One region of the Actinomadura luteofluorescens genome, then DNA from elsewhere that is predicted to be linked to it. Evidence: riboswitches for the same ligand, from Rfam matches in the RefSeq annotation. Region 1 holds a riboswitch; each other region holds the start of a gene.
The links. Region 1 has a riboswitch for cyclic di-AMP ahead of BJY14_RS28180 (NlpC/P60 family protein). Riboswitches for the same ligand answer to the same signal wherever they lie in the genome.
Positions count from the first base shown of each region.

Region 2: another riboswitch for cyclic di-AMP. It lies ahead of BJY14_RS13435 (C40 family peptidase); the one in region 1 lies ahead of BJY14_RS28180 (NlpC/P60 family protein).
Region 3: another riboswitch for cyclic di-AMP. It lies ahead of BJY14_RS02710 (CHAP domain-containing protein); the one in region 1 lies ahead of BJY14_RS28180 (NlpC/P60 family protein).
Region 4: another riboswitch for cyclic di-AMP. It lies ahead of BJY14_RS47340 (C40 family peptidase); the one in region 1 lies ahead of BJY14_RS28180 (NlpC/P60 family protein).

Region 1 covers NZ_JACCBA010000001.1:6,057,686-6,063,155, forward strand. Annotated here, with positions in the region: gene hpnH (adenosyl-hopene transferase HpnH) at 1-562, shown strand, start outside; gene BJY14_RS28180 (NlpC/P60 family protein) at 632-1,369, opposite strand; cyclic di-AMP (ydaO/yuaA leader) riboswitch at 1,379-1,519, opposite strand; gene BJY14_RS28185 (MFS transporter) at 1,748-3,223, shown strand; gene BJY14_RS28190 (cobalamin-independent methionine synthase II family protein) at 3,289-4,326, opposite strand; gene BJY14_RS28195 (bis-aminopropyl spermidine synthase family protein) at 4,495-5,470, shown strand, end outside.
Region 2 covers NZ_JACCBA010000001.1:2,909,565-2,915,034, forward strand. Annotated here, with positions in the region: gene BJY14_RS13425 (FHA domain-containing protein) at 1-386, shown strand, start outside; gene typA (translational GTPase TypA) at 458-2,311, opposite strand; cyclic di-AMP (ydaO/yuaA leader) riboswitch at 2,502-2,637, shown strand; gene BJY14_RS13435 (C40 family peptidase) at 2,645-3,661, shown strand; gene BJY14_RS13440 ((deoxy)nucleoside triphosphate pyrophosphohydrolase) at 3,966-4,352, opposite strand; gene BJY14_RS13445 (Mut7-C RNAse domain-containing protein) at 4,381-5,139, opposite strand; gene BJY14_RS13450 (amidohydrolase family protein) at 5,176-5,470, opposite strand, start outside.
Region 3 covers NZ_JACCBA010000001.1:618,922-624,391, reverse strand. Annotated here, with positions in the region: gene BJY14_RS02720 (NlpC/P60 family protein) at 1-474, shown strand, start outside; gene BJY14_RS44825 (prepilin peptidase) at 481-1,122, shown strand; cyclic di-AMP (ydaO/yuaA leader) riboswitch at 2,137-2,286, shown strand; gene BJY14_RS02710 (CHAP domain-containing protein) at 2,301-2,969, shown strand; gene BJY14_RS02705 (RlpA-like double-psi beta-barrel domain-containing protein) at 3,158-3,886, shown strand; gene BJY14_RS02700 (hypothetical protein) at 4,031-4,216, opposite strand; gene BJY14_RS02695 (haloacid dehalogenase type II) at 4,346-5,080, shown strand; gene BJY14_RS02690 (IS5 family transposase) at 5,096-5,470, opposite strand, start outside.
Region 4 covers NZ_JACCBA010000001.1:5,261,706-5,267,175, reverse strand. Annotated here, with positions in the region: gene BJY14_RS24465 (histone-like nucleoid-structuring protein Lsr2) at 1-320, opposite strand, end outside; gene BJY14_RS45555 (RDD family protein) at 1,299-1,931, opposite strand; gene BJY14_RS24455 (RDD family protein) at 1,939-2,739, opposite strand; gene BJY14_RS24450 (amino-acid N-acetyltransferase) at 2,745-3,266, opposite strand; cyclic di-AMP (ydaO/yuaA leader) riboswitch at 3,425-3,631, shown strand; gene BJY14_RS47340 (C40 family peptidase) at 3,689-4,630, shown strand; gene BJY14_RS24440 (transcriptional regulator) at 5,026-5,256, opposite strand.

The DNA of each region.
Region 1 (5,470 bases):
CGACGAGGCCGTCGCGGCCGTCAAGGAATGCAAGCGGCGCGGGTTCCGCGTCACGACCAACACGACGATCTTCAATACGGACACGCCGCAGACCGTCATCGACGTCATGAACTACCTCAACGACGACCTCCGGGTCGACGAGATGATGATCTCGCCCGGCTACGCCTACGACAAGGCGCCCGACCAGGACCACTTCCTCGGCGTCCAGGAGACGCGGGAGCTGTTCCGCAAGGCGTTCGGGGACGGCAACCGCAAGCGGTGGCGCTTCAACCACTCGCCCCTGTTCCTGGACTTCCTGGAAGGCAAGGTCGACTTCCCCTGCACGGCCTGGGCGATCCCGTCCTACTCGCTCTTCGGCTGGCAGCGTCCCTGCTACCTGATGTCGGACGGCTACGCGCAGACCTACCAGGAACTCCTGGACGAGACCGACTGGGACTCCTACGGACGGGGACGCGATTCCCGCTGCGCCAACTGCATGGCCCACTGCGGCTACGAACCCACGGCCGTCTTCTCGACCCTCGGTTCCCTGAAGGAGTCCCTGCGGGCCGTCCGCTCGGTCTGACCTGTCCCGCTCCTCGGCCCGTTCCGCCCGGCACCGGCGTTGAGCCGATGCCGGGCATCTCCTGCCGGCCTACTTGAGGGACGTCGGCCGGTACGCCTTGTACTCGTCGTCCGAGGACAGCCCGTAGTCGAGCGTCCGGTGGTCGGTTCCGTACCGGCCGCGCTGCTCGTAGGCCCAGTACGACGAGTGCTCCTTGTCGGCCCACTTCTCGAAGATGACGACGTGCCGCGTGGTGTTGCTGCCGAGGGCGTCCATGACGAGGTCGCCCTTCTTCAGCTCGGACATCTCGATGCGTTCGGTGTACCGGGACGAGGTGAGGCCGACGGTGTTCGTCCCGGGCTCGGGCAGGCCGAGCGCCATGGACACGAAGCCCGAGCAGTCGGTGCGGTAGCCGTTGTGCGTGCTCGTCTGGCTGTAGGGGACCCGCTCGTCGGAGTGCGGATGCCAGGTCTCGGCCCGCTTGATGACCTTGGACCGCTCGTCCGACACGGGCTCGGCGGCCAGCTTCTTGGTCTTGGTCTTGGTCTTCGTGGACGGCTCGGCCTTCGCCGGTGCCTTGAACTCCTTCAGGACCTCGGCCTGGGCCCTGACCTGCTCCTGCGGTGCCGCCCTCCGCGGCGCGGCCTGCTGCCCCGCGGTCCGCTGCTGCGGCACGGTCTGGACGGCGGCGACGTTCTCGGTGGACGCGTGCTGCAAGGTCGTCGGCACTGCCGCCGTCACGCCGAAGACGGCGAGACCTGTCAGCGTGACCGTGGCCCAGGGGCCGGGCCGGAGGACGCGCGACCGCTTGCTCTGCTTGCCTTTCAAGGGGGGCTCCTTGCTTCCATGTGCCGCCTACCGGGTTAGCTGACGGGTTCGGACGTGGAAGTCGCCCTACGGCCCGAGAACAGGCCGATTCACCCCAGTGCGGGTTGGGTCCCCGGCTCCGCGCCACGGCGGACTCGGCGGGTGCCGCTGGAAGACAGCGGCTCTGACGATGTGGGGCCCGATCGATGAGGGGTCTCGGGCCTTGGCGCACGGGGATGGCACCCCGCCCCACCGGAGTGGGACAAAACGCCTGGCAGACGCCTTGAAGGGGCAAAGCTACTGAAACCTCCCAGGGAGGGCAAGGTCACCTCTAGACGGAGGAGAAGCCTCCAGTTATTATCCGGAGGAGAATCCTTCATTTATTGGGAGGTGGGTTCCATGACCGCCATCACGGCGCGGACCGCGTCCGGCCCGTCCGCGGGCACCCCGAACCGGCGCTGGGCGGCGCTGGTCGTCATCGCCGTCGCGCAGCTGATGATCGCGCTCGACGCCACGATCGTGAACATCGCGCTGCCGACGGCCCAGCACGCGCTCGGCTTCGGCGACGCCGACCGGCAGTGGGTGATCACCGCCTACACCCTCTCCTTCGCCGGGCTGCTCCTGCTCGGCGGCCGGATCGCCGACCTGGTCGGGCGGCGCCGCAGCTTCCTGGCCGGGCTGGCCGGATTCGCGATCGCCTCGATGATCGCCGGGGCCGCCCCGGGCTTCGGGGTCCTCGTGGCCGGGCGCGCCCTGCAGGGGGCGTTCGCCGCGCTCCTCGCCCCGACCGCCCTGTCCCTGCTGGCGGTGACCTTCACCGAACCCAAGGAGCGCGCGAAGGCGTTCGGCGTGTACGGCGCCGTGGCCAGCAGCGGCGCGGCGGTCGGCCTGCTGCTCGGCGGCGCGCTCACCCAGTACGCCGACTGGCGCTGGTGCCTCTACGTCAACGTCGCGATCGCCGCGGCCGCGTCGGTGGCGGGACGGATCGTCCTTCCGGCGCCGCCCGGCTTCCCCGGGTCGCGCCTCGACTGGATCTCCGCCGTCCTCGTCACCGGCGGCCTGGCCGCCGTCGTGTACGGCGCGGGCCAGGCCGCCCCGCACGGCTGGGACGCGTGGCGGACCACCGCGCCGCTCGCGGCCGGCGTCCTGGCGCTCGCCCTGTTCGTCGTGCGCCAGGCCCGGCACGGCGCGCCGCTGCTGCCGCTGCGGATCCTCGCCGACCGCAACCGGGCGGGCGCCTACCTCGCGGTGGCCACCGCGGTCGTCGGCGCCTTCGGGGTCTTCCTCACGCTGACCTACTACCTCCAGGTGGTCGCGCACTTCTCGCCGATGCGCACCGGGCTGGCGTTCCTGCCGATGGCCGTCGCGAACTCCGCGAGCGGCTACCTTGTCGGCGCCCTGCTCATCAGGCGGGTGCCCGCCCGGCTGCTGATCGCCGGGGGCCTGCTCACCGCCGCGGCCGGGCTGGCCGTCCTGACCCGGCTCGGCGCGGGCAGCGGCTACGCCACCGCCGTCGTCCCGGTCGAGGTCCTGCTCGGACTCGGCATGGGCGCCGCGTTCCCGCCCGCGTTCTCGCTGGCGACCGCGGGCGTCTCCCCGCGCGAGGCCGGCGTCGCCGCCGCCGTCGTCAACGCCGCGTCCCAGATGGGCGGCTCCATCGGGACCGCCGTCGTCAACACCGTCGCGATCGGCGCGACGGCGGGCTACCTGCGCGAGCACGGCCCGGGCGCCCCGCGGGTGAGCGCCCTCGTGCACGGCTACACCGCCGGTGCGACCGTCTCGGCACTGGCCCTGACCACCGTCGCCGTCGTGGTGATGCTCCTCATCCGCACCCCGCCGCCGTCGGACGCCCCCACCGAGCGCGCTTCCCGATGACCGCCGCGACTTCCCCTGAACGCACCTCCGCGAGGGCGCTCAGGGGAAGCAGGGCTCCAGCGCGGTCAGACGCCCAGTTCGGCGGCGGCCAGGGCCGTGCCCTCCACGCGGGCGGCTATCTTCGCGAAGGCCGTGTCGCGGGACGTGGAGGTGTCGTCGGCGAACGGGGAGAAGCCGCAGTCGTCGCAGGTGCCGAGGCGGTCGACGGGCAGGTGGCGGGCGGCGGCGAGGACGCGGTCGCGGATCTGCTCGGGCGTCTCGACGCGGGGGTCGATGGGGTCGACGACGCCGACGAAGACGCGGGCGTCCGCGGGCAGGTGGGCGGCGACGATGGCCAGGATCCGGTCGGGGTCGGGTTCGCTGGCCAGCTGGAGGTAGAAGGCGCCGGCCTTGAGCTCGAAGAGCTTGGGCAGCAGCTCCGCGTAGTCGACGTCGAGGCTGTGGGTGGAGTCGAGGTCGCCGCCCGGGCACACGTGCACGCCGATCCGGGCGCGCTCGTCGGAGGAGAAGCGTTCCAGGACCCGGTTGTTGAGCGCGATGAAGGCGTCCAGTACGCCCCCGCTGGGGTCGAGCTTGAGCGACAGCCGCCCCTCGGTGAAGTCGAGCTGCACCACGTGGGCGCCCGCGTCCAGGCAGGAGCGGATGTCGGCCTCGGCCTCGTCGACCAGGTCGTCGAGGAACATCTCGCGCGGGTAGCCGTCGATGCCGTCGGCCGGGTACAGCAGGCTCAGCGCCGACGGCGCGATCACGGCCTGCTTGACCGGCGCGGTCGCGTGGCGCTGGGCGGCCCGCAGGTAGTCCACGGCGTGGCCGGTGTAGCGGAACGGGCCCGCCGTCAGCCGCGGCAGCTGCCGCTGGTGCCCGTCGGCGAACGGGATCACCGCGCCGTCGGGGGCCAGGTCGGCCAGGCCCGCGATCGGGTAGGTGGCGAAGCTCGGCTTGGACTGCTCACCGTCGGTCACAACCGGTGAGCCGAGCTCCTCCAGCCGGCGGAGGGTCTCGCGCACGGCGCGCTCCTGGGCGGCGGCCAGCTCGGACGGCGCGGCGGTGAGGAGTTCCTGGGGACGCGGGATGCTGCCGATGGGCTCTGTGGGAAGGGGCATACCACGAATCTACGCTACTCAAAGTAGCGACAGAAGTGCTCATCGTGACCAGAGGTGGCCGCGTGAATCTTCGGCGACGTCGCGGCGAACTCGCTCTGGCCCGCACGCCGGTAGCATTCGCGGGTGGTTGATGGGGGAGCACGGACAGGGCCGCCGGTCGCGGCGGACATGGATCCCCGGCGGGTCCACGCCGCGCTGAGCCTGCTGGCGGACCGGCGCTGGCGGACGCTCGGCGAGCTGGTCCGGGAGACGGGCGCGCCGCGGCGTTCGGTGGAGTCGCTGCTGGCCGGGCTCTCGCTGGAGCACACCGGCGGCGACCGGTTCCGCCTCACCCCGGAGCAGGGCGCCGAGATCGCCGAGTCGCTGCGCACCGGGTACCGCCCGCTCGACCCGGCCGACCCGGTGGGGCACCTGCTGCCCGAGTACGCCGCCGTGGTGGAGCGGGTGGCCGGGCTGATCGAGCGGGCGCCGCGGGCGCGGCACGTCCTGGACCACGTGTCGGCCACGCCGGAGACGGTGGTGCGGCGGGCGCTGCTCCTGGGGGCGCGGTTCTGGCTGCCGGGCACGCGTCTGCTGTGCGTGGGCGACCACGATCTGACCTCGCTGGCCGTCGGGCTGGTCCATCCGGGCGTGCAGACCACCGTCGTGGACGTCGACGAGCGGATCCTCGCCTACATCGACGAGCGCGCCGCCGAACTCGGGCTGGATGTGCGCACCCGCTGGGCCGATCTGAGGCTGGGGCTTCCGGCGTCGGCCGTCGAGTACGCGGACCTCGCGGTGACCGATCCTCCGTACACGCCGGAGGGCGTCGGGCTGTTCGTGGCGCGAGCGGTGCAGGGGCTGCGTGACCAGGGGCAGGGCCGGGTCCTGCTCGCCTACGGGGCGAGCGACCGCACGCCGATGCTCGCGCTGAAGGTCCAGCAGGCGCTGCAGGATCTGAACCTCGTGAGCGAGGCCGTCTACCCGGACTTCAACAGCTATTTCGGCGCGGAGGCGATCGGTTCGCGCGCCGACCTGTACGTACTACGGCCGACCGGCAAGAGCCTGCCGGCCGCGGCCGCCCGCGCCGACCGGTTCGCCACCGCCATCTACACCCAGGGGCCCCAGGCGGTCGAGGCCCGGACGGCGGAGGGGGCGTCGCCCG
Region 2 (5,470 bases), 3.1 Mb from region 1:
CGTACTGCGAGGCGGTGCTCTCCAACCCGGGCGCCGCGCAGTGCGACTCGTGCCTGCGCCCGCTGCCGCAGAAGGGCACGCCCGTCCTGCGCGTCCAGTTCCCCACGGGCGAACTCAAGGTCTCGGTCGGCCAGCACCTCGTGCTCGGCCGTGACGCGGGCCAGTCGCCTGTGGCGACCACGTTCACGCAGTACGACAACGTGTCGCGGCGCCACTCGACGGTGTGGCTCGACCCGTCCGGAACCGCGTGGGTGCGCGACGAGGGCTCCACCAACGGGACGTTCGTCAACGGCGAGCGGCTCCCCCGCGGCGTGGACGCTCCGCTCCGCGACGGCGACCAGCTCCGCCTGGCCGCCGACGTCACGGGCACCGTCCAGCTGAGCTGAGCGGCACATAGCGAAGGGGCGGCCCCGCGGTTCTCAGAACCGCGGGGCCGCCCCCTTTGTCACTTCGGTGCTCAGCCGGCGCGCTTGGTGCGGGCCCGCGTGCGCTCCCGCTCCTTGGCGTCCAGGACGACCTTGCGGATGCGCACGGCGGTCGGGGTGACCTCGACGCACTCGTCCTCGCGGCAGAACTCCAGGGCCTCCTCCAGCGACAGTCGGCGGGGCGGGGTGAGCCGCTCCAGCTCGTCGCCGGTGGACGACCGCATGTTCGTGAGCTTCTTCTCCTTGGTGATGTTGACGTCCATGTCGTCGGCGCGGGAGTTCTCCCCGACGATCATGCCCTCGTACACCTCGGTGGTCGGGCCGACGAAGAACGTCCCGCGCTCCTGGAGGTTGGTGATCGCGAAGGCCGTGGCGGCGCCGGACCGGTCGGCGACGAGCGAACCGGACGGGCGGGTGCGCAGCTCGCCGAACCAGGGCTCGTAGTCCTCGAAGACGTGGTGCGCCATGCCGGTGCCGCGCGTCTCCGTCATGAACTCGGTACGGAAGCCGATCAGGCCGCGGGCCGGGACGAGGAACTCCATCCGGATCCAGCCCGTGCCGTGGTTCGTCATGTGCTCCATGCGGCCCTTGCGGACCGCCATCAGCTGCGTGACGGCGCCGAGGTACTCCTCGGGGATGTCGACGGTGAGCCGCTCGACCGGCTCGTGCTTCTTGCCGTCGATCTCCCGCGTGACGACCTGCGGCTTGCCGACCGTCAGCTCGTAGCCCTCGCGGCGCATGTTCTCGACCAGGATCGCCAGGGCCAGCTCGCCGCGGCCCTGCACCTCCCAGGCGTCGGGACGCTCGGTCGGCAGCACCCGGATCGACACGTTGCCGACGAGCTCGCGGTCGAGCCGGTCCTTGACCATCCGGGCGGTGACCTTGGTGCCCTTCTCGCGGCCCGCCATCGGCCCGGTGTTGGTGCCGATCGTCATGGAGATCGCGGGCTCGTCCACCGTGATCAGCGGCAGCGGGCGCGGGTCGTCGGGGTCGGCGATCGTGTCGCCGATCATGATGTCGGGGATCCCGGCGATGGCGATGATGTCGCCGGGCCCGGCCTCGTCCGCGGGCTTGCGGGTGAGCGCCTCCGTCATCAGCAGCTCGGTGATCTTCACCCGGTCGACGCTGCCGTCGTGCCGGCACCACGCGACCTGCTGGCCCTTCTTGATCGTGCCGGCATGCACCCGGCACAGCGCGATCCGGCCCAGGTAGCTGGAGGCGTCCAGGTTCGTCACGTGCGCCTGGAGCGGGGCGTCGGGGTCGTAGGACGGCGCGGGGATCGTCTCGGTGATGACCTTGAACAGCGGCTCCAGGTCGTCGCTGCCGGGCATCGCGCCGTCGGCGGGCTTGTCGAGCGAGGCCCGCCCGGCGCGGCCGGACGCGTACACGATCGGGAAGTCGATCTGGTCCTCGTCGGCGTCGAGGTCCATGAACAGCTCGTAGGTCTCGTCCACGACCTCGTCGATGCGCGCGTCGGGACGGTCGGTCTTGTTCACGACCAGGATCACCGGCAGCCGCGCGGCGAGCGCCTTGCGCAGCACGAACCGGGTCTGCGGGAGCGGGCCCTCGCTGGCGTCGACCAGGAGCACGACGCCGTCCACCATGGACAGGCCGCGCTCGACCTCGCCGCCGAAGTCGGCGTGTCCCGGGGTGTCGATGATGTTGATGGTCAGCCCGTTGTGCAGGACCGCGGTGTTCTTCGCGAGGATCGTGATCCCCTTCTCGCGCTCCAGGTCGTTGGAGTCGAGCACGCGGTCGTCGACGTCCTGGTTCTCGCGGAAGGCTCCGGACTGCCAGAGCATGGCGTCGACCAGCGTCGTCTTGCCATGGTCGACATGGGCGACGATCGCGACGTTACGGAGGTCGTCGCGCGTGGAGATGGGCATGCGGGTTCGCCTTGCGTGAGAGTTCGGGAGTCGCCGCAGACGTGCGGCCGGACCCATTCTACTTGGCCGTGCGTACCACCCACTCCGAGCCGTTCGTCCCACCCGTCGCAGGGGCCTCGATTGGCCAACTTTGCGCATCCTTTGTAATCTGCCCGAGATCCGGTCGTCCGGAGTCCCACCCCCCGGGACTGCGACCGGAACGCCGAATCTCCCGCACGACGGGAGAACCGGGGACCCATCACCTCGGGGTGAATCGACGTTCGTCGTAGGGCGACTCCTGGCCCGAACCCGTCAGCTAACCCGGTAGGCGCACGAGGAGAGGAGAACACCGGCTTGGCTCCGGATCCCCATCGGCGGCGTCGCGTCCTGCCCACCGCCACCGCGACCCTGCTCCTGATCGGCCTCGGCGCCACCGCGCCGGACCTCGCCCACGCCGCCCAGCCGTTCCGGCCCGCCTCCGCGCCCCTGGCGCCGAGCCCCACGCCGACGACGGAGAAGGGCCTGCGCAAGAGCCTCGACGCGCTGAACGAAGAGGCCGAGATCCTCACGGAGAAGTTCAACAAGGCCCGCGTGGAGTTCAACAAGGCCCGCAAGGCCGAGCAGGACGCCACCAGGGAGGCCGAGCGGCTGCGCGCCCTCGCCGAGCCCGCCCGCCAGAAGCTCGGAAGCCTAGCCGCCGCGAACTACATGGCCGGCGGCCCCGACGTCCTCTTCGGCTCCGGCGCCTCCGCCGAGGGCCTGTCCGACCGCGCCTTCCTCGCGCAGAGCCAGGCCACCGCCGTCCTCGCCCTGAAGAAGCAGATCGACCAGGCCGACGCCGCGGAACGCACCGCGAAGGCGAAGACCGCGCAGGTCAAGAAGGCCTGGGACGACGCCAAGAAGACCCGCGAGGCCGCCAAGACCAAGGTCGCCGAGGTGATGAAGCGCCTCGACAAGCTGACCACCACCCACGCGAGCGACCCCCGCACCGGCCTCAGCGCCACCGTGAAGGGCTCCGGCCTCCCCGCCAAGATGGCCCGCAAGGCCCTCACCAAACTCGGCTCCCCGTACGTCTGGGCCGCCGCCGGCCCGAGCAGCTTCGACTGCTCCGGCCTCGTCGTCTGGGCCTACGCCCAGGTCGGCAAGCCCGGCCTCCCCCACTACACCGGCGACCTGTTCGCCATGGGCTCGAAGGTCTCGCGCGGCGCCCTCCGCTCCGGCGACCTCGTGTACTTCGGCGGCAACCTTCACCACATGGGCATCTACCTGGGCGACGGCAAGTACCTCCACGCCCCCCAGACCGGCGACGTGGTAAAGATCTCCAAACTCTCCGACCGCTCCGACTTCGCCGGCGCGAACCGTATTTCTTAGCTTTTTTCTCCTCCTTCGGGCCTAGCGGCCCTCCATCGTCGATAAAAGCGGGCGATCGCTGGCATCGCTCCGTCTCGCCTGGCGGCTCGCTGCTGTGCCTATGGCAGTGCTCTCCTCCTTCGGGCCTTGGCGGCCCTCCATCGTCGAGCACCGCGGGCGATCGCTGGCATCGCTCCGACTCGCCTGGCGGCTCGCTGCGCGATCAGGTTCTCGCAAGCTCGAACCTGCCTTCGGACGCGATCGCAACCGTTGGGTTGCTGCGTGGTTGCTGTGTCGGCTGAGGTCGGCGCGTGCGGTGGCGTGGCTAGGTGAGGCCTTGTTTTGCTAGGGCCTCGATCACTGGGCGGTCGCCGGGGAGCCAGTTGAGGTTTTGGAGTTCGGGCGGGGTCAGCCAGCGGAGTTGTAGGTGCTCCAGGGCTTGCGGCTCGCCTTCTACCAGTTCGGCCGTCCAGACGCGCAGGACGGCGCGGGTGCTGAGGCGCCAGTCGCCGCCCACGCGGCGGCCCAGGCGTACCTTGACGGCCAGTTCCTCGTGGCACTCGCGCACCAGGGCGTCCTCGTCGGACTCCCCGGGGTCGACCTTGCCGCCGGGGAGCTCCCAGCCGCCCGCCATGTGCGGCGGCTCGGCGCGCTGGGCGGCCAGCAGCCGCCCGTCCGCGAGGATCGCCGCCCCCACCACCACGAGATCGATCGTGATCAGCTCCTCTCCCTGTTCGTGATCAGACCGCGGCGCCCGTCTTCCCGGTTCCGTTCCCCCGGAGGGAGTCGACCAGTCGCGTGGCGTCGCGGACGATCTCCTCCAGGTGGTCGCCGTGCGCCCCGCGCCAGTACACCTGGCCGCACCCGGCGCAGCGGCCGTAGACGTCGTAGCTGCGGCGCGTGCCCGACTGGAGCTCGCGCTCGATCTCCTGCTTGTCGACCGGGACGAGCTCGCCGTTGCAGGCGGTGCAGCGCGTCCACGGGCGCAGGACGGGCGCGAAGCGGTCGAGCAGGTCGCGGAGCTGGTCGTCAGGGCGCGAGCCGCGGACGTAGGCGCCGAACCACAGCGCGCGGCGGCGCAGGAGGCCGCGGTCCTGGGTGAGCAGGACGCGGCGCTCCTCGTTGGCCTGGACGACCAGCGCCGGGTCGTCCATGTCGTTGTGGTAGGCGGTGTCGAGGCCGAGCAGGCGCATGCGCCGGGCCAGCGTGCCGAGGTGCACGTCCAGGAGGAAGCGCGGGGCGACCTGGCCCGGGTCCAGCGGCACGGGCTGGGGGCGCTCCACCGCCGCCACGCGGACCTCGGCCCCGGCCTCCGGGCGCGTGGCGGGCCCGGCGGGCTCGCCGTCGGCGGTCATCGGGCCCGCCTCGGGCAGCGGCACGCCCAGCGACTCCACGAGATGCCCCAGCGTCGAGGTCCCGTCGTAGGGCACCCGCACCTCGGGCTCCCGCCGGGGGGCGGGCAGGAACATCAGCAGATCGTCGGCGACGCGGATCGTTATCTCCACGCCGATCAGCATGCCACGCGCGGCCGACGTTCAGGCCGCCGTCACGTGCGCGGCGGAGTCCGCCAGGGACGCCAGGAGGGCGGGGACGTCGCAGCCCACCAGCGCTCCCCCGCGCTTGACCACGCGTCCGCCCACGAGAACGGTGTCGACGCTGCGCGTGTCCGCCGACAGGACCACGGCCGCGATGGGGTCGTGGGCCGCCGCGAGGCCGAAGGCGTCCGTGCGCAGGACGAGGAGGTCGGCCTGCTTGCCGGGGGTCAGCGATCCGGTGACGTCAGCGAGCCTCGCGGTCTCGGCGCCCTCGATCGTGGCCGTCCGCAGGGCG
Region 3 (5,470 bases), 5.4 Mb from region 1:
GGCGCCGTCCCCAACCCCCCGCCCGGCACCCCACCCGCCGCGGCGCGCGTGCTGGCCGAGACCTACCGGCGGATCGGCCCTGGGACCGGGCCCTGCACCCGGCTCGCCGCCCGGCCGCCGGGCGGCGACGACGCATCACGGAAGGAATTCGATGAGCGCTGGAGGCGCGCGGCCTGCGACGGATCCGGATTCGTCCGCGAGGTGCACCGACTGGCAGGGCTGGAGATCCCCGACGGGATCGGCGCCCTGCGCGCCTACGGCGCCCCCGTACGGCCGGGCGAGGAGAAGGCCGCCGACCTGGTGTTTCTCCGGGGCGAGGACGGTCGGCCCGAGCGGGTCGGCATCGTACTGGACCCCGCCGCCCGCACCTACGCCGAGTTCACCGGCGACGGCCGCGCCCGGATCACGGGCTACGGCGCCCCCGGCACCGCCGGCGCCCCGGCGGCCTTCACCCGCCCCGCGCAGCACCGGTAGCGAGCGGTGATCGCGCTCGTCGCGGGAGGCGCGGCGGCCGGCGGAGCCGTCGGCTGGTTCGCCGCGCCGCACGCCTGGCGCTTCCTGCCGGAGCAGGCGCGTGCCCGGCGGGCCGCCCGGCTGGCGCCGAGACTGGCGGTGGCGTCCGCGACGGCCGCCGTCTGGGCCCTGCTGGCCTGGCGCATCGGGCTCGTTCCCGAGCTGCCGGCGTTCCTCTACCTGGGGACCGTCGGCACCCTTCTCGCGGCCGTGGACCTGGCGGTCAGGCGGCTGCCCGACCTGCTCGTCCTGCCGTCCTACCCGATCGGCACGGGGCTGCTGATGGTGGCCACGCTGGTGGCCGCCGAGTTCTGGCCGCTGGTGGGCGCGCTGGCGGGCGCGGTGGCGCTGTGGGCCGCCTACGCCGTCCAGCGGCTGTTCGCGGCGCGGTCGATCGGGCGGGGTGACGTCAAGCTGGCAGGGGTCCTCGGCCTGTACCTGGGCTGGCTGGGCTCGGGCGCCTGGCTGCTCGGATTGGTCGCCGGCTTCTTCTTCGGGGGCCTGTTCGGCATCGCGCTCATAGCGCTCCGCAAGGCGACGAGAAAGACCGAGATACCCTTCGGGCCGTTCATGCTACTGGGTGCGCTGTTCGCCATAGCGATGAGCTGAGCATCGGACAGCGGCTTGGATGGGAGCGCTTCCAGTGCTCTTCCGAGCCCATCCGCGGTGATTATATGGTTGCTTTTAGTTGGGTTCGTGTGGTCGGCTCCGTGTGCTGGTTCCGGCATCCGAGAACCCCGGGTGACCTGCTCAGCGAAGTCACCGAGGCCGCGGCCAGGGGGTCCGGCTCGCTGCTCCCGCTCGCGTCGATAGCGCGTGCCAAGAGCGCCCGGCCGACAACGGCCCGCGCCATGGGGATTCGAGTGGACGGCGTTGTACTCATCGCCGAGATCGTCGATGCCGACGATCGGCCGAGCAGTAACGGTTCGAGAAGAACCTCAACGGCTTAGGCAACCGGATCGTGTTCGAGGGTCCGTTGCGCGTAGCGTCCCCCACCCACCCAAGGCGCGCCCTCTTGCAAGATCCCGATCTACCTGCCCGGGCGGGCTCGTCCGGGGTGAGACCAGACGCTCTTCCGCAGCCTGAGGACTGTGGTGTCGACCTGCCTAGACGACAGAGATCCCACGCGTGCGGGGGTGGACTGCGGGCGGGAAGGAGCGGCTCGCCGGTGCCGAGGGCCGTTCAGTTCCCTGCGTTGTTCCTCCGCCTCAGGCATCGCTCACGTCCGGCATCACCGCAGGCGGCGGGGGATCCGGCCCCACCTTCGGCGCCCGGTCGGCTCAGACCCGCGCCCGCGTCTTAAAGGCAACGGATCATGTGGTGTGCGCATTTCAGGGAACGTCCTGGGCGGTCAGGCGGGGTCGATCCCTCGGGGTGGAGGGGGCCGACAAGAAATCTTGGGCGGACTTGACCGGTCCACAGCCCTTGCGTGCAGGGAGCTTTGGAGAGTCTTTGCAGGTGGGTCGCGTCTTTGGGATGGACTTGACGAAATATGGGGCCGCTTGAACCTGTTGTGGGTGTGTGACCGACGGGAAAGCCCGTCCGGAGCGCCCGACCAGATCATGAAGGGCGCGTCGAGTCCCTGATCATCAGGACGGCCGATCAAGGCACGTCCGCCGCCGAGTCCGCAGAGCGCCGATCATGGCGCAGCGGAGCCGGGGACCCACCGAAACACCGGGGTGAATCCGCACCCCCGCCATGCGCGGGGCCGCGGTAGGGCCACTTCCACGCCCGAACCCGACAGCTAACCCGGTAGGCGGACTGGAAGAACTCAGGAGAACCTTCGCATGACCGTTCGTACCTTCGACCTGACCAAGCGCATGGGCGCCCGCGTCGCCGCCGGAGCCGTCCTGTCCCTGGCGGGCGCGTTCGGCTTCGCCTCCCTGGCCCCGGCAGCCCAGGCGGACGCCAAGCCCGCGAACACCGTGAACGTCGCCCCCGTGTCCAAGGCCGACGCCAGCGGCGCCCAGGCCGGCGCCTCCGCGCAGGACGTCATCAACCTCGCCCGCACGCAGGTCGGCACCCACGAGGACGCCTCGGGCAACAGCAAGTTCAACGACTGGTACGTCGGCTCGCCGCTGGGCGAGCAGAACGCCCACCGGATCGGTGCCGACAGCGCCTCGGTCTACAAGGGCCAGTCGTGGTGCGACATGTTCGTGTCCTGGCTGGGCCAGCACACCGGCACCAAGGGCATGGGCGCCGACGCCTACACCGTCAGCCACGCCAAGTGGTTCAAGAAGACCGGCCGCTTCGGCGAGACCCCGAAGCCCGGGGCCGTGGTCTTCTTCGCCTGGAACGGCGGCGGTATCAAGGGCGTCGAGCACGTCGGCATCGTCGTGAAGGACAACCACGACGGGACCATCAACACCATCGAGGGCAACACCGGCGACGCCGTGAAGAAGAAGGTCCGCGACACCTCCACCGTCGCCGGCTACGGCTACCCCGAGTACCGGTGAGCTGAGGCCGTTCAGCGGCCCCTTGCCCCGCACCGTCCAGTGGTGCGCCCCCTCTCCATCCCCGCGCGATCACACCCACGTCGCGAGCACGCCCACGTGCCGTGCGCCGGGTCCGTCATGCCCCAACGGCGAGCCCCTCACGCCCGAAGGCGTGACCCGGCGCCCGGACCACCGAGCAAAGGATGAACATGCAGCAGCGAGTCATCGACACCGCCCTGATCGGCACCGCCCTCGCGGGCCTGCTGGTGACGGGCGTGGCGGCCGGGGCCACTCATGGGGGCCCGGCGGACGAGCCGACGGCGCAGAAGGTCACCGGACAGCAGGTGACCGCGCACAAGGCCGCCGGGCAGCAGTTGATCGGGCACAACGTCACCGACCAGCTGGTGTCCGGGCACAAGGTCACCGGGCAGCGGGTGTCCGAGCCCAAGGCCGCCGGGCAGCAGGCGACCGGGCAGCAGGTGACCGGGCAGAACGACATGCAGGCCGCCCGCCATGCCACCGCCAAGCCCGTGAAGAAGGGCCCGAAGGCCCTGTTCAGCGGCAAGACGAAGGCGTCCTACTTCTGGGACGACGGGTCCGGCGTGAACGGTGACACCGGCGCCCCCGCCGGCGGCAAGCCGATGCAGAAGGGCCTGTTCGCCAGCCCGAGCTGGCCCATGCACACCAAGGTGAAGGTCACCTACAAGGGCCGCAGCGTCACCGGCTTCGTCGGCGACCGCGGGCCGGGCGAGCCGTCGCACCGCGGCGTCATGCTCGACCTAGACACCTACACCTTCCGCCACCTCGTGGACGGCAAGAAGCCGAGCAGCAAGTACAACACCGGTACCTCGGCGGGCCACCTGAAGGGCGTCAAGTACGAGGTCCTCTCCTGGGGCCACGGCGCCGGCAAGAAGGGCGCCCCGAAGCCCCTCGGCTGACCAGACAGCCCAGGTCTCATGACAGGCCCCGCTCCCGTCCTCGGACGGGAGCGGGGCCTGTCACGTCCGGGCGTCAGCCTGCCGTCCCGGACGGCGCTTCGCAGGGACTCCTCGGCGGCCTGGCGCCGCCCGCTGAGGGCGCGGTTACTCGCTTTGCGCCTGCTTCCACCGTTCTTGCATGCTCGCCATCTCCGACGCGGCGAAGAGGGAGAAGTCGCGTAGCTTGGCCAGGCGCGCCCCGGCATCGCCGCCCTCGCCGCCGACGGCCTCCACGCACTCGCCGGTCGTGTCGGCGAACGAGCGCAGCCATCGGTTGCGGAAGCCGAACATGGTTCGTTGTGCTCTGCGCAGATCTGGGGAGGCGTGGAGTCCGCTAGATGGTGCCGTCCGGGCGTGTTAGGACTGGGGTGGGGCACCATCCGAGCGCTCTTGGGCGAGGGAGTGCGGTAGGGAGTACCAGTGGGGTTCGACGTGGGAGCAATCCGGGTCGTCGCCTGCGACATCTTCGGGACGACCGTGGACTGGCGGACGGGGGTCGCCGGGCAGGTGGCGGCGATCGCCGCGGAGCGCGGTGTCGCGTTGGAGGGTGAGGCCTTCGCCGATGATTGGCGCGAGCGGTACCTGCCGTCTATGCAGCGGGTCAGTAGCGGGGAGCGGGAGTGGGCGTACCTCGACACGCTGCACCGGGAGTCGCTCGACGAGTTGCTGGAGCTGCACGGCGTCGCGGACGCTTTCGACGAGGACGCGCGGCGGCGGCTCGTCCGGGCCTGGCACCGTCTGCCGGCGTGGGACGACTCGGTGGACGGCCTCGCCGGGCTGCGGGAGAGGTACGTGGTTGCGGCGCTGTCCAATGGCGGGTTCGCCCTGCTGACGAACCTGGTCAAGGGGGCGGGGCTGCCGTTCGACTGCATCCTGTCGGCGGAGCTCGCCCGCACGTACAAGCCCGAGCCGGAGGCGTACCTGACGGCGGTGCGGCTGCTGGACGTGGAACCGGCGGAGGTCCTGATGGTCGCCGCGCACAAGTGGGACATCGACGGCGCCAGAGGGGCGGGGCTCGCCACCGCGTTCCTGGAGCGTCCGCTGGAGAAGGGACCCTCTCTTACCGCCGACCGAGCGGACGACGTGGAAAGCGACCTGGTCGTGCGCGGGTTCGGTGAACTCGCCGTCCTGCTGGAGGCCGGCCGGCGGCCCTAGGGCGTGTCCGGTGGATCATGTGTTGATCCAGAGCAGGGCTGTGACCAGGACGACCGCTGCGCGGTAGTTGCGGGCGAGTTTGTCGAACCGGGTGGCGATGCCGCGCCATTGCTTGAGGCGGCCGATGCAGCGTTCGACCACGTTGCGGCCCTTGTAGAGGGCTGGGTCGAACCTTGGCGGCCGCCCGCCTCGTGGGCCGCGGCGTACGCGCCCGGCCCTCTGGTCGACGCGTTCGGGAATGGTGACGGCGATGCCCCGCTTGCGCAGGGTCCGGCGGATCGCCGCCGAACTGTAGGCCTTGTCGGCGATCACCCGGTCCGGCCGGCACCGCGGCCGCCCCCGCGCAGGTCGCGGCACCCAGATCCCGGCGAGGACGTCGGGGAAAGCGGT
Region 4 (5,470 bases), 800 kb from region 1:
TTGGCCGCCTCGTACTGCTCGATCACGTGAGCCGGGATGCGGCCGCGCTCATTGACCTTGATGCCGTTGTTCTTGGCCCAGGCGCGGATCTCGGCGCTGCGCTCGCGGCTGGACGCACCGCGCTGCCGACGGCGGCGGTTGACCGTGCCCGCCTTACGGGACTTCTCGACGAACGGCTGCAGCGATTCCCGCAGCTTCGTCGCGTTGGCGCCACTGAGGTCGATCTCGTAGGAGGCGCCGTCGATCGAGAACGCTACGGTCTCGTCCGCCTCGCCACCGTCGAGGTCGTCGACGAGAAGCACTTGAACCTTCTGTGCCATGGGGACAGACCTTTCAGCTTGAGCAAACTCCAATCGAGTGCCAAAGATATACCTAGAACTTCGCAGATGACAATTCCAGCATCCGCGTGAACCGGCACTCGCGCGAAGTCGCCTTCCGGCTCGTGACCGGCTGTAATCGGCCTCACCGTTTCGGGTGCGCACGACCCTCGGGCGGCGCCTGGATCCGGCCCGGCGTCCATGAATTTCCAAGCGCCGGCGTGGCGCCCGGGTTTTCAGGCGTGACCGGCGTCACGGCGTAGCGTGCTGACCTGCACTGGTGCACGCGCATTGGTCCGGGTTTGCAGGCGTCACCGGGGAGCGCGGCGATTAACCTCCCGTATCGCCACTAACCGCGCCCGCGTCGTAATACGCGGCCGACCCCGGCGCTCGATCAACGCCCGGACCGGGGGATGTGGACGAATAACGGCGGGCGCCCCGGCCGCGAAATCTGTTGCCGGGGGCGGACGCGAGAAGTCCGCGCCCTGCTCAGGACGTGGATGCGCCCGCCCCGAGCGCCGCCACGCGAAATCGGGAGATTTGGACACATTCCAACCGCGCACTCCAGTTCTTCGGCACGGCGCCCGACCCCGGAGGGCCGTCGACCTCCGGCTGCGCTCCCGCCACCGGCATGCCGCACGAAAGGTCCGTTCCAAGTGCGGGAGCGTGCCATCCGGAGTAAGTCCACGGCGGTCAACAAGCGAGTCCGTTCCGGTCACAGCAACAGCTTCGGAGGGAACTGTCAAAGCGGAGGGGACGTCCGGGACGAGACACATCCCACCGGTTTCAGGACCGTAACCGGAACGAGCGGGCATATGCCGCCGGCACCTCGGACGTCCGGAAACAGCGGCCATCTCGACGAAAACATGTATGGCACATGCGAGTGGACCTGGGCACGCGCCCGGCCGCGCACGCGAGTGCGCGGTATCGGACGGGTGTTATCGGACCCCGCGAGCACCTCCCGGTGCGGCGGAGAGGGCCTCAGAAGGCCGAGGATTCGGGCCGCGGGCGTTTTACCACGAGCGTCCCGGCGAGCCTGTCATGAACGGCCTGGCGGCGAACGCCCTCGAACATGGCCCCGGCGTTCACGACCCAGAAGATGCTCGCGAGCAGACCGAGAACGGGAATCGGACGCAGCCCGATCGGCACCGAATAGACGGCGGCCCGCAGAACGCAGTGCAGAACGTCCGGCCGCGTGGACGCGTCCACGACCTCAGCCTCCTCAGGGGCCGGGGCCTTCGCGGGCTCAGGAGCCGCCACGGGCACGAACCCCGGCACCGACACGGGGAAGGCCGACTCGTTGCCGAGCCCGGCGTTCTCGCCCGCTCCGCCCGCTCCCCCAGCCCCCCGTGGCGCCGCTTCAGGCGCCTCCTGAGGCGTCGCCGCGACCACCTCGATGCCCGCGACGCGCTTGCCCAGCGTCCGGCCCCAGAGGGCGAGCTGGATCGCCTCGTACAGAAGCATGCATCCGGCCACGGCGGACGGAGCCATGACGTCCGCCGTGTGCCCGGGTACCAGTTCGCGGACGACGAGGACGACGGGGACGCCGACGACGAGCGTGTCCACGACGCGCGCCAGGAGCCTCTGCCCCGGCTCGGCGAGCGATGCCGCCATCGTGGCCTTAGCCCGGGTACTCGGAGTACTCGGACTCGTCATATCCGACCCGCTCGTCAATGACGAGCGTGCCGGCGAAGCGATCGTGCAGCGACTGATGCAGAGGCTGGTCCCAGATCGCCCACAGGTAGGCCATCAGCGCGCCCGCCCAGACCAGCACCATCCCGTACGCGGCGTAGTCCCACACCATCACCGCCAAGACGAGGAAGAAGAAAACGCCGAGCTGGTAACCGACGTGGGTGATGCCGGCACGCCAGACAGCCTGGGTCGTGGTGATGGGGGTGCCCGCAGGCCGCGCCTGAACGACGCCCAGGCCCAGAACGCGCTTCCCCAGCGTCCGGCCCCACATCGACAGCTGCACGGCCTCATAGATGAACGGCAGCACGGACAGGACGCAGAAGAGGGTGAAGATGATGGGCCAGTTCCAGACGCCGCCCTCGTCCTCCGTCTTGCTGCCGGGCTTGCCCAGACCGAACGCGCCGATCGTCACCGGCAGGACGAGAGCGAACCCGAAGACCGCGACGAGCGCGTTGTCGACGATTCGTGCGCCCGCCCTGCGGTGGATCGGCGCCAGGGCCAAGTCACCGCCGTCGTCGTAGGAGTTGTTGTAGTCGTCGTAGGCGGGCTGCTGGTCCCACTGCTGCTGTTGCGGCTGCCATTGCTGCTGGGGCTGCTGGTCCCACTGCTGCTGGGACGACTGCTGCTGTGGTTGCTGCCACTGAGAACCTTGGTACGGAGGCGGCGGGCCGTAGGAACCCTGCCCCTGCTGGGGCTGGTAAGGCCGCCCGCGGTGGGGGGAATCGGGCATTTGAGTCAGTCCTCCAGGCGAAGCAACATCCGGGTGTTGCCCAACGTATTCGGCTTGACCCGGTCGAGGTCCAAGAACTCTGCCACGCCTTCGTCGTAGGAGCGGAGAAGTTCCTCGTACACCTCTGGCGCCACCGGAGTCCCAAGGATCTGCTCGAAGCCGTGGCGGGCGAAGAACTCCACCTCGAAGGTAAGGCAGAACACCCTTCGCACGCCGAGTTCACGCGCGTTCTCCAGGAGGCGGGTCACGATCCGGTGCCCGATCCCCCGTCCCCCGCATCCCTTGTCCACCGCGACCGAACGGACCTCCGCGAGGTCCTCCCACATGACGTGCAGGGCACCGCAGCCGATGACCGGCCCGGGCGTCCCGTGCTGGATGTCCTCGGCGACCCAGAACTCCTGGACGTCCTCGTACAGCTTGACCGTCGTCTTCTTGAGCAGGCGTCGCCCCGACCCGGCGTACAGGTCGACGAGCCTGCGGATCTCCTGGACGTCGGCGGTACGGGCACGCCGGATCACGACTTCCACAAACAGGCGAGATTATCGAACGCCGCGACCCGCCAGGCGGCGCCCTCCTCGTTCTCTCGTTCACCGCGCCGCGCGACCTGCGAATTCGCATGTTCTGGTTGGCATCCAATGCGGGGTCCGTTAGTGTCCATCGCTGACGTCGGCCCACCGCAGGACGGGGGCCGATTCCGCCGAGTCCCACGGGTCGCAACCAGCTGCCCGAGGAGCCGGGGACCCACTTTCGGAGCGTTTCGGGGGTTCGCCCTGAGCGACGACCGTGAGGGGTGAATCCGCAGTCGCGGGCGATCGGTTCGCCCGCGGACGCGGACGGGCTGCTCCGGCCCCAACCCGTCAGCTAACCCGGTAGGCGGCTGAGGAGAGGAGTATTCGTGAAGCGATCGCGGCATGCTTCCCTTTCACGCTTCCGTGGGCGTGCGGCCTTCGTGGTCGGCGCGCTCGCCGTCGTTTCGGCCGCTCCGCACGCGATCGCCCCGCAGGCGATCGCCGTCGCGCACGCCGACCCCGAGCCCTCCGCCAAGGAGCTGAGGACCAAGGCGCTCAAGCTCGCCGACCAGCTGGAGCAGCTCACCGAGCAGTACAACGGGCTGAAGGTCAGGCTCGCGCAGTCGCAGCGCGCCGCCAAGGTCGCCACGGAGAACGCCAAGCGCCAGGAGAAGACGCTGGAGGCGCTCCGCCAGAAGGTCGGATCCCTCGCGGCGACGAGCTACATGCAGGGCGGCTCCGACCCCGCGGTCTCGTTCGTCGCCTCCCAGGACCCGCAGTCCATCCTCGACCAGGCGGCGACCCTCCACTACTTCGCCAAGCAGGACAGCACCCAGGTGCTCGGGCTGATGCAGGCCATGCAGTCCGCCCAGCGGGCCCGCAAGTCGGCCGAGACCCGCGCCAAGCAGGTCAAGGACCTGAAGACGCAACTCGACTCGCAGCGCACGAAGATCACCGATGCCTACGAGAAGATCCGCGGCAAGCTCGTCGACAAGGACCCCACCCAGCTGGCCAAGCTCCCCGTCATCGGCACGGGCAAGGCCGCGCAGGCGCTCCGGTACGCGATGAGCAAGATCGGCCGCCCGTACGTGTGGGGCGCCGCCGGTCCGACCACGTTCGACTGCTCCGGCCTCACGATGTGGGCCTACAAGCAGGTCGGCATCAACCTGCCGCACTACACCGGCAGCCAGTGGAACGCCGGAACGCACGTGTCGCGCAGCGACCTGCAGCCGGGCGATCTCGTCTTCTTCTACTCCGACCTGCACCACATGGGGATCTACGTCGGCGGCGGCAAGATGCTGCACGCCCCGCACACCGGGGACGTCGTGAAGATCGCCTCCATGGACGGACGCCCCTTCGCCGGCGGCGTCCGGGTCGCCTAGGCACTGCGTCGCCGCGCCTGACGCGCGCTCTATCAAGCCGGTCGTCGGCGGTCTCGGAGGCGGACAGCGCCGCCCTGGGCTGCTGGAATGCGCCGGTCTGCCCGCGGGGCGGCCGGCGGACGCGTCATGCTGACCGATCTCGCCGTTCCATCCGTCACGCTGAGATGAGCTGACCCGGGCCCGCCGGACGAGGCCGTCATGGGGCAAAGATCACCGGAAAACGGGCGGGCCGGGTGGGCCTGTCAGGCCCGAACGCCGTCCGCGGCGACGCCTTCTGCAGGGACCTACCTGCCAGGGCGCGGGCGCCGCCGCTGCGGGGTCGGACGGAATTCGGATGAGCCGCCGTTTCTCCGGATGACGCTCGCCGTCCCCTGGCGAGCGTCGGGGGTGCATCGCTAGATGAGCTGCCTCCGGGCCGCCCACACCACGGCCTCGATAGGGGTGTTGACCTCCAGCCGGTCGCAGATCGTCCGCAGCCGGCGCCGCAAGGTCCGAGCGCTCAGTTCCAGCTTGCGTGCCGCCACATCGGCGGTGACACCGCTGGCGATCTGGGCGAGCAGCCGGATCTCTTCCTCGCTCAGCCCGAAATCGTCGGTGCCACGACGTGCGAGTGTGGCTGTTTCCACTCCGTCCTCCCTCGTCCGTGGTGATGACCGCGGGGATGCAGCCGTCCGCTGCACAGGCACGGGTTGGGCGCCTCGATCTGTACGCGCGTTGGGTTGCCGGGTCCGGACCCTTCCGGACTTAGATCATCGAGTTCCTTTTCTGTCTCGCGCGCTTGGCCGGAGGTGGCCGCATGGCCGATTGCGGGGGTGTACGGGGGAACTCCGGGTGACGATT